Regions from separate parts of the Exiguobacterium sp. 9-2 genome, predicted to be linked through region 1. Evidence: riboswitches for the same ligand, from Rfam matches in the RefSeq annotation. Region 1 holds a riboswitch; each other region holds the start of a gene.

Evidence for each region. A riboswitch is a leader RNA that binds a small molecule or an ion and turns the genes downstream of it on or off. The one in region 1 is predicted to bind thiamine pyrophosphate.
Region 2: linked by a shared signal. The riboswitch ahead of thiT (energy-coupled thiamine transporter ThiT) and the one ahead of tenA (thiaminase II) in region 1 are both predicted to bind thiamine pyrophosphate.
Region 3: linked by a shared signal. The riboswitch ahead of thiD (bifunctional hydroxymethylpyrimidine kinase/phosphomethylpyrimidine kinase) and the one ahead of tenA (thiaminase II) in region 1 are both predicted to bind thiamine pyrophosphate.
Region 4: linked by a shared signal. The riboswitch ahead of VJ374_RS06165 (thiamine phosphate synthase) and the one ahead of tenA (thiaminase II) in region 1 are both predicted to bind thiamine pyrophosphate.

Annotation. Positions count from the first base shown of each region.
Region 1 is NZ_CP142850.1:961,255-964,374, forward strand. Features, by position in the region: gene abc-f (ribosomal protection-like ABC-F family protein) at 1-44, opposite strand, end outside; gene VJ374_RS04945 (DUF1002 domain-containing protein) at 322-1,203, opposite strand; TPP riboswitch at 1,397-1,503, shown strand; gene tenA (thiaminase II) at 1,576-2,271, shown strand; gene VJ374_RS04955 (hypothetical protein) at 2,323-2,619, shown strand; gene VJ374_RS04960 (glycoside hydrolase family 3 protein) at 2,650-3,120, opposite strand, start outside.
Region 2 is NZ_CP142850.1:1,971,887-1,975,006, reverse strand. Features, by position in the region: gene rsgA (ribosome small subunit-dependent GTPase A) at 1-332, shown strand, start outside; gene rpe (ribulose-phosphate 3-epimerase) at 335-991, shown strand; TPP riboswitch at 1,014-1,123, shown strand; gene thiT (energy-coupled thiamine transporter ThiT) at 1,183-1,743, shown strand; gene VJ374_RS10495 (thiamine diphosphokinase) at 1,745-2,347, shown strand; gene VJ374_RS10490 (amino acid permease) at 2,403-3,120, opposite strand, start outside.
Region 3 is NZ_CP142850.1:558,084-561,203, reverse strand. Features, by position in the region: gene thiM (hydroxyethylthiazole kinase) at 1-514, opposite strand, end outside; gene thiD (bifunctional hydroxymethylpyrimidine kinase/phosphomethylpyrimidine kinase) at 495-1,298, opposite strand; TPP riboswitch at 1,413-1,523, opposite strand; gene VJ374_RS02900 (murein hydrolase activator EnvC family protein) at 1,588-2,865, opposite strand; gene VJ374_RS02895 (murein hydrolase activator EnvC family protein) at 3,068-3,120, opposite strand, start outside.
Region 4 is NZ_CP142850.1:1,196,088-1,199,207, forward strand. Features, by position in the region: gene VJ374_RS06155 (OsmC family protein) at 1-271, shown strand, start outside; gene nagZ (beta-N-acetylhexosaminidase) at 268-1,488, shown strand; TPP riboswitch at 1,545-1,647, shown strand; gene VJ374_RS06165 (thiamine phosphate synthase) at 1,730-2,323, shown strand; gene VJ374_RS06170 (FAD-dependent oxidoreductase) at 2,320-3,120, shown strand, end outside.

The DNA of each region.
Region 1 (3,120 bases):
CCTCCGAATTGTTTTGTCAGATGTTGAATGTCGCAAATCATCATAATAAGTTGATCCTTTCGCGCGCATTAAAAAAAGGGAGAGCGCAAATAGCACTCTCCCTAGTGTGTGAAAGATGCGCTTTGCTGTATTTTTCAATCATGAAGTTCTAAAAAAGGGCAGACGGGTGCCTTAGAACGCCATTCCATGAAAAATCGCGCGCAACAGATACAATTGTTCCATTAACCAATGTTTGCACGCAGCAAAGTCCATCATTTCACACCACCTTTCGTTTCAGATACAACCAGTTTACCATTATCTTGTTAATTGCGGAAGTCTGAATTATTTGAACACACCAGCAATCGAGCTGAAGAAGTCACTCAGACCATCAAATAATTTAGCGAAGAATCCTTTTGTCTCCTCGGACGTTGCAAACGCATGGATGTCTTGACCAGCATTTTTCAGTCCACTCTCGATTTGCCCCCAGTTGATGTTCGCTTGCTCCATTTGATTGAATAGATTCGTCAACCGATCCATCTGTGCATCAGACAGTTGGATGTTGTTGTTTTGAATGACTTGGACGATCAGGTTTTCGATCTCGACTTTTGTTTCCGGTTTTTGATTCGCGATTTCGGCCTTGATCTCATTCATCAAATCAGCGACTCTATCTGTCCCGACTGTCTTCCCGACGTCTGATGTGACCGATAATTCTTGCTGTGCTAAATCTTTCCGTTCGTCACTCAGCTTGATTCCGGTCTCAGCCGAAGTTTGATCATAGGCTTTCATGATTCCTGTCAGTGCCGATGTTCCAGTCACTTTATAAGGAGAAGTGATCGTGATGTCGGCATCTTTGACACCTGCCGTGACGAGAGCGTTCAAATACATATCCTTCGTCACCCACGTGATGTTTTCCGTCGCAACGGAAAGTCCGTCCCCTTTTTCCGTCAATTCGATCTTAGCGGATGAATACATGTTGCCGCCCTTTTGTGACTGGGGGATGTTTTTCCCGAGGTATTTTTCTTCGTCTGCAGAGGTTGCGATGATCGGTGTGATACCTTCCGGTGCATTGAGACGTGAAAGCACCCAAGCCTTATCTTTTGCGCCGAGTGACTCACCGAGAGTGACGATTGTCTTATCGACGACCTGCTCGGCGGATGCGGCTGTCGGAAGTAATAAAGCAGAAGCGATAACGGCTGACGCCATGATTTTTGTTGGTGTATGCATAATGAAATCCTCCAATTGTAAGTAACAGAATGAATTATAGTATCAGGTACTAAAATTAGTGTACGAGAACGAAAGAAGTTCGGAATCGGTCTGTAGATGGAGACGATATCCGCCTTCTGACACTCCATAGTATAGCGAAAAGAGGACAACTTGACTTCCATTTTCAGCATGCTATAGTGGATTTGAATCGAATAATGACCACTAGGGGAGTCGGTAGGCCGACTGAGACGAACGAAGACGTTCGGACCCTTTGAACCTGATTAAGTTCGTACTTACGGAGGGAAGTGGCGTCAAGTCTTGTTCTTCTTGCGCCATGCCCGTGTGTTTCGGGGTGGTGTTTTTTCGTTTCATAAAAACAAGGAGGATGAGATCATGACATTCACACAAGAAATCAAACAAGCAACACAAGCGTATTGGGACAGTAGTTTTACGCACCCATTCGTTCAAGGAATCGGCGAGGGAACGTTACCGCTCTCGAAATTTCGACATTATGTCATGCAGGATGCGTATTACTTAAAACACTTTGCGAAGATTCAAGCGAAGGCAGCGTCAAAAGCAGATGACTTTGCGACGATCGCGACACTTGCCGAGCACGCGACTTCGACATATGGGGCAGAACTGAGCTTGCATCAATCATTTTTCGAGCCGCTCGGTATCACGGAAGCAGACCTTGAAGCATTTGAACCGGCACCAACGGCATATGCTTACGTCTCACACATGCATCATGCGAGTGAAGGGACGCTTGGTGAGACGATTGCTGCCATCTTGCCATGTTACTGGTTGTATTATGAAGTTGGACAACAATTATTGACGTGTACACCGGATGAAAAAATCTATCAGCAATGGATCGACACATATAGTTCGGAATGGTTCGAAAAGGTCGTCTTTGAACAGATTGCACGGCTTGATGCGTTGGCGGAACAAGCAAGCTCGACTGAACGAGAGCGGATGAAACGGCATTTCGTGACGAGCTGTTATTATGAGTTGCTGTTTTGGCATATGGGATGGACGGAAGAAACGTTTACGTCGGTGTACGAGACGATTCCAGCACGGACAGTATCTTCCTAAAGAGTTAAATGGTAGAATTAGGTATAACATTTAGCGGAAGTAGGGGTAGAAATGGAAATCATCGTGATCGTACTTGCGATCAGCGCCGCGTATGCCGTGCAACGAATGCTGGGTAAAGTCAAAGTAAGATTTATTGGATATATCATTCCAACGTTAATCGTGTTGTCCGGTATATCCGCTACGACTCGAAACTTCAAGGTAGCATATAGCATGGGGAGCTACATTTCTGCTGTTCTTGTCATTGTCGTCTATGCATTACTGACCTATTGGTTATACCGCGTCTACCATCGTGCGAAAGAAGAAGCGGAATATCCGTATCAATCATTAAAAGACCGAGACATCCTTTAAAGGGGTCTCGGTCTTTTGTGAATCATGTTCTCATTTTTTCCAGTTTTTAAAGCCATCACCGAATTCGAGATGCAGTTGATCGGTAAAGATACCGTTCTGAAAGACCGGCACATCAACTGGTAAGGTGCCTTGCGGTTTGAACGTTCCGAAGATGGCTCGAATACCGGCAGGAAGATTTGGTCCCGCTGATTTCAGATTGCCTGCTTCGGAGTCCGGTCCGTTCGGATCCCCTTTAAAACCATAGACGAGGACGTGTGCCGGTGCGTCCGGTTGAACGGCGACATCGTATGGATTGCGGAGGCTAAGCAAGACGGATGGTATATCTGTTTGTTTCGCATACCGGAAGATTGAAGCCGGAATCGCTTGCTCTGGTGCAGTAGGCAGTAGTTTGGCACTCGTATTGACGTTTGAACCGACGATGATGTAATCTGCTGCATCGAGTTGTGCCCGTAGTGTCGGGTTTTGGTCGAGCGGTAGCGTAGTAGCCGAGTAATTCGCTGT
Region 2 (3,120 bases), 1.0 Mb from region 1:
TAGAGACGAGTGCGATTTCGAAATCACTCGGACGTGGGCGCCATACGACACGTCACGTCACGTTGATGCCACTTGCCGAAGGCTTGATTGCTGATACACCAGGGTTCTCGAACCTTGATTTTCCGTATGATATGGAAATTGAGGATGTACGGTGGAGTTTTCCTGAATTCGTGGCTGTACAGGACGAATGTAAGTATCGAGGATGTTTGCATTTGAATGAACCCGGATGTGCCGTCAAGGAAGCCGTCGAAGCACAAGAAATCATGTCCTCTCGTTATGAGAACTATGGTATGTTTATAGACGAAATCAAGAATCGAGCCCGGAGGTATTGAAGATGATTAAAATTGCACCATCTATCTTATCAGCAGATTTTGCGAATCTCGAACGCGATGTTAAAGCAGTCGAAGCAGCAGGCGCGGACTATATCCATTTCGATGTCATGGATGGTCAGTTCGTACCGAATATCTCGTTTGGACTACCTGTGCTCAGCAGTTTACGTCAAAAGACGGATATGGTCCTTGATGTCCATTTAATGATTGACCAGCCAGAACGTTTCGTTGAAGATTTCGTTAAGGCAGGGGCAGATATCGTGACGTTCCACGTCGAAGCGACGAACCACGTCCACCGTGTTTTACAACAAATCAAGCTAGCCGGTGCAAAAGCAGGGGTCGTCTTGAATCCTCATACGCCATTATCGACGATTGAACACGTCCTTGAGGATGTCGATATGGTCTTATTGATGACGGTCAATCCGGGCTTTGGTGGACAAGCCTTCATCGAGAGTGTCATGCCAAAACTCGCATCACTTGCACAAATGAAAGCAGATCGTGATCTGACATTTGAAATCGAGATTGATGGTGGCGTCAACCCGGAAACAGCAAAACTTTGCATCGAAAACGGCGCGAACGTTCTTGTCGCGGGATCAGCAATCTACAATGCACCAGATTATGCGGAAGCGATCACTAGCATTCGTCAAGGGGCTGCCGTATAATAAGAACGAGAAAACGAAATATGATGACCGCAAGGGGTGTCGCTTGAAAAGCGGCTGAGAGGAGTCTTTTAGACTTTAACCCTTCGAACCTGTTCCGTTCAAACGGACGTAGGGATGTGGCGCACGCAGGCAGTACGGCGTTCGTCGTACTGCCTTTTTGCGTCCTCTCGTACAATGAAGGAGGAAATAGCATGAAACGGTTACAAATGATGATGGAAATTGCCATCTTTGCAAGTCTCGGGGTCGTCTTTGATTTACTGATTCCATTTAAAATGCCACAAGGCGGTTCAATCAGCTTAGCGATGTTACCAATCTTTGTCATGGCATTTCGCCACGGTGTCATCGGGGGTGTCGTCACAGGAGCGCTTGTTGGTACGATCCAACTGATGTTCGCCCCACAAGTCTTGACGATCGTCCAACCATTACTCGATTACACGATTGCATACGGTGTCGTCGGACTGAGCGGTCTGTTCGCGCGTCAGGTTAGACAAGCTGCACGTAACGGACAAAAGAAACGTTTGATGGCGTTCGTTCTCCTTGCAACACTATTAGGCGCAGGACTCCGTTATATCTGTCATGTCATAAGCGGAATCGTGTTCTTCGCGAAATATGCAGAAGGTCCAGTCGTGCCATATTCATTAGTTTATAACGCGACATACATGGTACCATCTTATGTTTTATGCGGTGTCGTCGCGGGTCTCCTCTTTACAACTGCGCCACGTTTACTACGTTATTCAGCACGAGGCGTCTGAGATGCGGGCGATTCTCGTGTGTGCCGGTCCTCAAGAAGAAGTGCCTGATTTGCGGATGCTTTGTCAGTCTAGTGATTTCATCATTGGTGTCGATGGTGGTGTTCAGACGATTGAATTGTTTGGGCTGACATGCGACATGACGATCGGTGACTTTGATTCGCTTGGTTACGTACCTGAAGGAGCAATCGTTCATCCGGCTGAGAAAGATGAGACGGATCTCGAACTCGCCCTTCGTACAGTATCAGAGATGAAACGGTTTGATGATACTATCATCGTCGGAGCAACAGGTGGACGACTCGACATGACCGTTCAAAATGTGTATTTATTGAAGCAATACCCTGAAGCGCGACTCGTCACGAAACGGGAAGAGGTGCGATATTTGGCAGTAGGATTGTATGCAGTCGAAGCCGAAAGCTATCATTATCTTTCTTTCATTCCACTTGTGCCGTCAATCTTGAGTTTAGCTGGAGTCAAATATCCACTTGATATGCATCCTGTTCCGGTCGGAGGTTCCTTGACCGTCAGTAATGAATGGAGTACGTCAGAAGCGACAGTAGAGCTCCATCAAGGAGAACTATTGATGATGCGAACACTTAAGGAATAGAACAAGCATATGAAAAAAGGCCGTGGATGATACCGCGGCCTCTTTTCATATGGTATTATTCTTCGAGTTGGGAAGGGGCGACTCGAATGTCACTTTGAGCCGATAGGTGTTTTCCTTTAACGAACAGATGATAGCTTCCCCACATGACGAGGAAAAATGGAACACCGATGTATAAAGCAATCCGTTGATCCGCTTGAAACGCAAGACTGACGAGGACGACGACATTAAGTGTCAACGATATCAACGGTAATACTGGATAGAATGGCGTCTTGAACTTTAGTTCGGATAGATCATGTCCGTTTCGGATGAACTGACGGCGGAACGCAAGTTGCGAAGCGGAAATTGAAATCCAACCGACTTGAGCACCGAGTCCAGCTAAAGACAAGAGCCAAATGAAGACGGTATCCTCTGCGAAAAATGCTGTCAGAAGCGATAACATCGCAAACATCATCGTAAAGAGTAAAGCGCGCATCGGCACACCACGTGCATTAACATAAGATAATTTCTTTGAAATCATCCCTTCTTGTGCCATTGCCCATAACATTCGGGTCGCGGCATACAGTCCCGAGTTCCCGACGGATAATAGTGCTGTCAAGACGACGATGTTCATCAAGTCAGCGGCATACGGGATGCCGATCGCATCAAAGACCATGATGAATGGACTACTGACTCCGCCAGCCGTCTCATACGGAATCAATGCACCGACGATCGTGATCGATAAGACAAAGAAAATGAACGTGCGCCAAACTGTATTCCGGATAGCTTTTGGAATC
Region 3 (3,120 bases), 400 kb from region 1:
CCACTTCGCGCATGCCATCCGTGATGTAGTCGATTGGACCTGTGACGACAATGACGGACTTTTGTTTACGAGCGAATGCACGAATGATTTCTCGATCCATGATCTCATCACTAGCAGCATCGACTCCTTTTGTTCGTCCATTCTCCCCAAGCAATGTCTTGATTTCTGAAGCATTTCCTTTAACGACCGTACATCCGAGTCTACTCAATTCTTTTGAAAAGGACGTACGCAATGATGTAGCTCCCGCTCCAACTGGATCAAGGATGATCGGAACGTTCAAGCGTCTCGCTTCGCTTGCGGCGAGTCGTTGAGCTGCTTGCATGTCTGCATCAATTGTTCCAATGTTCAAGACAAGAGCTTGCGCAAGTCGAACCATCTCTTCCACTTCGCGAATATCCTCCGCCATGACTGGAGATGCGCCAACGGCGAGTGTGACATTGGCGCAATCATTGATCGTGACTGTGTTCGTCAAATGATGAATGAGTGGTTTGTGTTTAAGAATGGTCGTAAACATGTGTATCCCTCCAAAGTGAATGAAAATGATGTGTCGGTCCAATCCCTTGTCCGAGAGCAAATCCATGACGAATCGCCTCTGTAACATACTTCTTGGCCTGACGTACACTGTCCGGTAAAGCTTCTCCAAGTGCCATCCGTGCCGCAATCGCTGCAGATAAGGTACAGCCTGTTCCATGAGTATGTTGATTATCTAACCGATCTGATGTGAAACGGTATTCCTCTTGCCCGTCCCATAATAAATCCGTGGCAGCTCCCGGTAGATGTCCACCTTTTAGCAAGACGGCTCCAGTCTTCATAGCCAACTGATGCATCGCCAGTCGCATCTCCTCTAGATTAGTAACTGACTGCCCTGTTAAGCGCTCTGCTTCCGGTAAATTTGGTGTGACGAGTGTCGCAAGTGGCAGTAACTCCGCGATTAGTGCTTCCTCTGCCTCCGTCCGCAATAGGGCATGCCCGCCTTTTGCGACCATGACAGGGTCTAGTATGATCGGAACTGTCTGTTTGCGAAGATGTGTTGCAATGACGTGAATCGTTTGTGCATTCGAGACCATACCGATTTTGATAGCATCCACACGAATATCTGAAAAGATTGAAGCTAATTGGGCATCAACGATTTCCGATGATAACTCTTCTACTGCTTGAACGCCCAGTGTATTTTGAGCCGTTACCGCCGTCAAAACACTCATCCCATAAACGCCCAATGCCGAAAATGTCTTTAAATCTGCCTGAATTCCAGCTCCACCACCGGAGTCAGATCCCGCAATCGTCAATACATGTTTCATATTTTTCTCACCTTTCCATCGAGCAATGTAAGGGAGTTGTTACCGACAAAAAAGCGTCGACCGCTGTAAAAAAGCAGTCGACGCTATACGAAATCGTTATCCAACCATTTCGGTATCCGTTCGGCTCAACTTTCCTACGCTGGTATTATCCAGTTCAGGTAATAGGGTCGAAAACAGATTGGTTTTCCTCTCAGCCGGATTCCTCCAGCTCCCCTAGTTGCTCAAGTATTCATTTCGCCTTAACTGTAGCATAGCGGCAAGAAAAAAACGAGCCGAAGCTCGTTTTGAATTATAGGTATGCTAATGGATTAACTGCATTCAGAGGAGAAGAGGCACTGTACTGATAGCCTCCGACATGTAGTTCGAAATGCAAGTGTGGTCCTGTTGAATTCCCAGTACTACCAAGTGTTCCAACTTGCTGACCTTGAGAAACTGTTTGTCCTGCATGAACAGATAATGAACTCATATGAGCGTAGACTGTCGTATAGACTTTCCCGTCAAGGAAGTGAGAAATCATGACGTGATTTCCATAAGGCCCACCACCTGAAGCTGTAATGACCGTTCCAGCTGCTGCTGCGACGATTGGTGAGCCGACCGAACCACTGAAATCGACACCATTATGGAACGTATAGCCGTTCGCACCGCTTGCTGGTCCAAACCCTTGTGATACGCCACCAGAAGATGGACGAACGAATTTCCCACCGCTCGAAACAACGGGTGGGGCAACTGAAGTAGGTGATTCTGAACTCTTACCTGCTTGTTTTGCTGCTTGAGCATTCGCTTTAGCGGCTTTTTCAGCTGCTGCTTTCTCGGCTGCTGCTCTTTCAGCCGCTACTTTAGCTGCTGCCTTCGCTGCCGCAATCGCACGTTCTTGAGCTTCAAGTGTGGTTTGTAGTTCTTTCGCGTCTAGAAGTTCTGTCGTAAACTTCGTCTTACCTTTTCGTAATTTTTTAAGCGTAGCACTGCGTTCTTTCATTTGAACTTTCAACGCTTTTTTTTGTTCGATTAATGTTTTCTTCTCTTCAACCTGCTCCGCCTTTTTTTCAACGAGCGCTTGTTTTGCTTCCGCTAGCTTTTGTTGGGTTGCGATGTAATCCGAAATCATTTTATCATCTTGCTCCGCGATTTTTTTCCCTGCCATGACACGACTAAATAAATCACCTAAATCCTTCGATCCAAAAATGACTTCTTCCCATTTGATTGAGTTTCCATCGTTTTCTTGGAAGACACGTAGACGATCACCGAGTAGTTCTTCTTGTTTTTTCAACATCTCTTCGTAGCGAACGATGTCCGCTTTTAATTCATCGATTCGCAAATTCAATTTCTCGATTTGTTTATTTTTTTCGGAAATCTGAAAAATCTTTTCGTTGATCGCTGCATCGATTCGATTGATTTGACGTTGTTCTTTCGAAATTTTCGACTCTTGTTTTTTAATTGCTTTTTCTAATTTACGTTGTTCTGCGGCATTTTCAGCCTTTTTTTCTTTGATCGTTGCTGCCGCAATTGGTTGTGTTCCTGTTATAAGTAATGCTCCTAAAACAATGGTAGAAATTAGTTTTTTTAGCATATATCGTTTTCCTCACTTATGTTTTTCATATTTTATTATAGTATTCAAGTTTCTCTCATATCTGAAATAGATTATAGCACCCTAATCGTTTCAAAAAAATTTCATTTACATTTCAAATGAAAACGTTTTTTTGTAATATAATCATTTATTTTTTGAAAATCGCAAAAAAAGAACCGCTGCATAAGCAACGATTCTTTACTGTTTAAAACATCGTCATTGGGTTCACTGAGCTAGCTGGACCAGTTGCACTATAGC
Region 4 (3,120 bases), 230 kb from region 1:
TGGAATCGACATCGTCTCGATTTTAGAGAAGATGCGCTTGACGATTACTCATTTCGAAATGGATATCGAAGGGGAACGGGCAGAGGATCATCCGCGGCGCTTTACGTCGATCTCGATTCATTACCGGCTTGAAGGTGATCTCCCGGAAGATAAGGTCCGTCGCGCCATCTCGTTATCAAAAGATAAATATTGTTCGGTCTCGCAATCCTTGAACGCTGAGATTTCCGTCTATTATTCCATCAATGGTGTCCGGAGCGAGGATCCTTTGTGAAGAAAGTAGCACTGATCGGTTGCCTGTTGCTTGCAGGGTGTGCGCAGGAGACGACGGAACCAACGAAACCATCACAACCAGCAAAGAAGCAACCGACGGAGGCGAAGAAATCAAAGCCTGAGCCGACAAAGGAAGAGCAGCAACAAGCACGATTAAAGCAGCAACTTGAAGCGATGTCGACGTCAGAAAAGATCGATCAATTGCTCTATATCGGAGTTGCCGGAACGGAACTTTCAGCAGCTGACCGGAAATTGTTGCAGACGCATGCGATCGGTGGGGTCTTACTGCTTGGTGGGAATATTACGTCAGAAGATCAACTCTTGACGTTCACGCGTGCCATTCAAGAAACGAACCAAAAACCGTATGTTTTCGTCGGGGTTGATGAAGAGGGCGGACGGGTCAGCCGGGTACCGGATCAACGATTACGTCTCCCGACGAGTCAACGGATGGCGCAAGGTGCAGATGCTGCAAAAATGGAAGATGTCGGACGTACGCTCGGTCACCTGTCACGATTTTATGGGTTCAACATGGACTTCGCACCGGTCCTTGACGTCAATAGCAATCCGAACAATCCAATCATCGGCGACCGTGCGTTAAGTGCTGATCCGAAGACCGTCGCGACTCTCGGTACGGCCCTGATGCATGGGATGCAAGAGACGGGAACGATTCCGGTCGTCAAACATTTTCCCGGTCACGGCAATACGAGTGTCGATTCCCATGTCGGTTTGCCGAGAGTGACAGCATCAAAGGAAGAACTGAAGCGAACGGAACTGTTACCGTTCCAAGAAGCGATTCAAGAGGGCGCCGAGATGGTGATGGTCGCCCATATTCTCTATCCCGCGTATGACGATCAAAATCCATCTTCGCTCTCGAAGCCGATCTTGACTGACCTCTTGCGTCAACAACTCGGATTCAAGGGTGTCATCATCACGGATGACCTTGTCATGGGGGCGATCACGAAACGATATGGTCTTGCGGAAGCGGCACGTCAGGCACTTGTCAATGGAGCTGATATGGCGATGTTTTCGGAAGCAGGTGCCTATCCGAAGGTCCACACCGAAGTGATGCAAGCGGTTAAAGAAAAAACGTTGTCGTCAGAGATGCTCGATGCTAAAGTGATGCGGATCTTAAAGCTGAAGCAGATCTATGCCGACAGCCAGAAGCAACAGCGACCGACGAAATCGGAGCTTGTTCAGCAAGTGGAAGCGCTCAACTAGGACTAGCGAAGCAAAGCGACTCATGCTAGACTAATGGGGCAAGCCAATTAAACACGAAAAGACACTAGGGGAGTCTCGCAGCAGACTGAGACGGAAGTATCCGGACCCTTTGAACCTGATCTAGTTCGTACTAGCGGAGGGAAGTGGCTCGAAACCTTAGATATCCTTAGCGCTTCAGCGCATTTTCGGACCACTCCCTTCAACATCGGGAGTGGTCCTTTTTCGTATGGAAAGGAAGAACATGATGCGTCTACATCTGATTTCGACGGGATCCATCAATCCACGCGATGGAGTGGAAACCTTTCAATCGCTTCAACCATATACGGATCAGCTTCATCTTCGAGAACCAAATTTGTCGGCAACAGAATTGTTAGATCTGATTGACGCGCTCCTTGCAAAAGGGTATTCGTCTGATCAATTAACCGTTCACGACCGGGTCGACGTCGCCCATGTCGCTGGCATCGGTGTGCAATTGACGCGACGTTCCTTACGTGTCTGCGATGTTCGGCGACACTTTCCGAATCTCATCATCGGGAAATCCGTCCACTCTCTGGCAGAAGCACTTGCAGCGGAAGCGGAAGGAGCCGACCGACTGCTGTACGGTCATATTTATCCGACAGCGTCGAAACCAAACGTGCCACCGCGAGGGATCGATGCCTTGAAGCAAGTTGTCACTTTCACGACGAAACCAGTCATCGCAATCGGCGGGATCACTCCTGATCGCATTCCTGAGATCGCAGCGACCGGTGCAAGCGGAATCGCCGTCTTATCCGGTATTCTCGGTCAAGCGGACCCGCATGCTGCCATTCAGCGTTATCAGGGGGTACGGGTATGACGGATCACATCATCATCGGTGGTGGAGTCATCGGTTTGACGCTTGCTTACAGTCTCGCTTGTCAGAACGTATCCGTTCTTGTCCTTGATCGCGGAACATGCGGACAAGGGACGAGTCGGGCGGCTGCCGGGATGCTTGCGACGGACATCGAGCTGAGAGAAGAATTGCATACGCTTGCCGCGCGAAGTCGCTGTCTGTATCCGTTACTTGCGCGACGCCTCACGCGCGAGACCGGGATCGATTGTGGCTACCGGGAACAACCATTTTTATTGAAACAAAATGGGCAAGAATACTTATTTCCATCGGTCGGTCAAATCGATCCGCGACGACTAACGACTGCATTGATGCATGTCTTACGAAATCGTGGGGTACCAATCGAAGAACAGGTGGACGTCACGCGAATCGAGGAGAGTAATGATTTCATTAGGGTTGAGTCGAACACGGGAACGTGGACGGGACGAACGGTGACGGTTGCTGCCGGACGCGGGTCCCAAGCCTTGCTCGATACAGCTGGCATTTCGATTGCGACATATGGGGTCAAAGGGGAGTGTCTCGCAGTCCGTCTCGCGGGTCAGCCGTTACGCTCGATCCTGTTTGATGACGCCGTCTACCTCGTACCGAAAGCGGACGGACGGATATTGATCGGTGCGACAGACCTACCGCACGACGAGACGATCGGTGTTAGTGTCGCAGGAGTCACGTCACTGCTTCAAGCAGCAGAGCGTCTCTATCCACCGATCCGTGATGCTGTCATCGAAGAAGTCTGGTCAGGCGTACGACCACAAACAGAGTTCGGC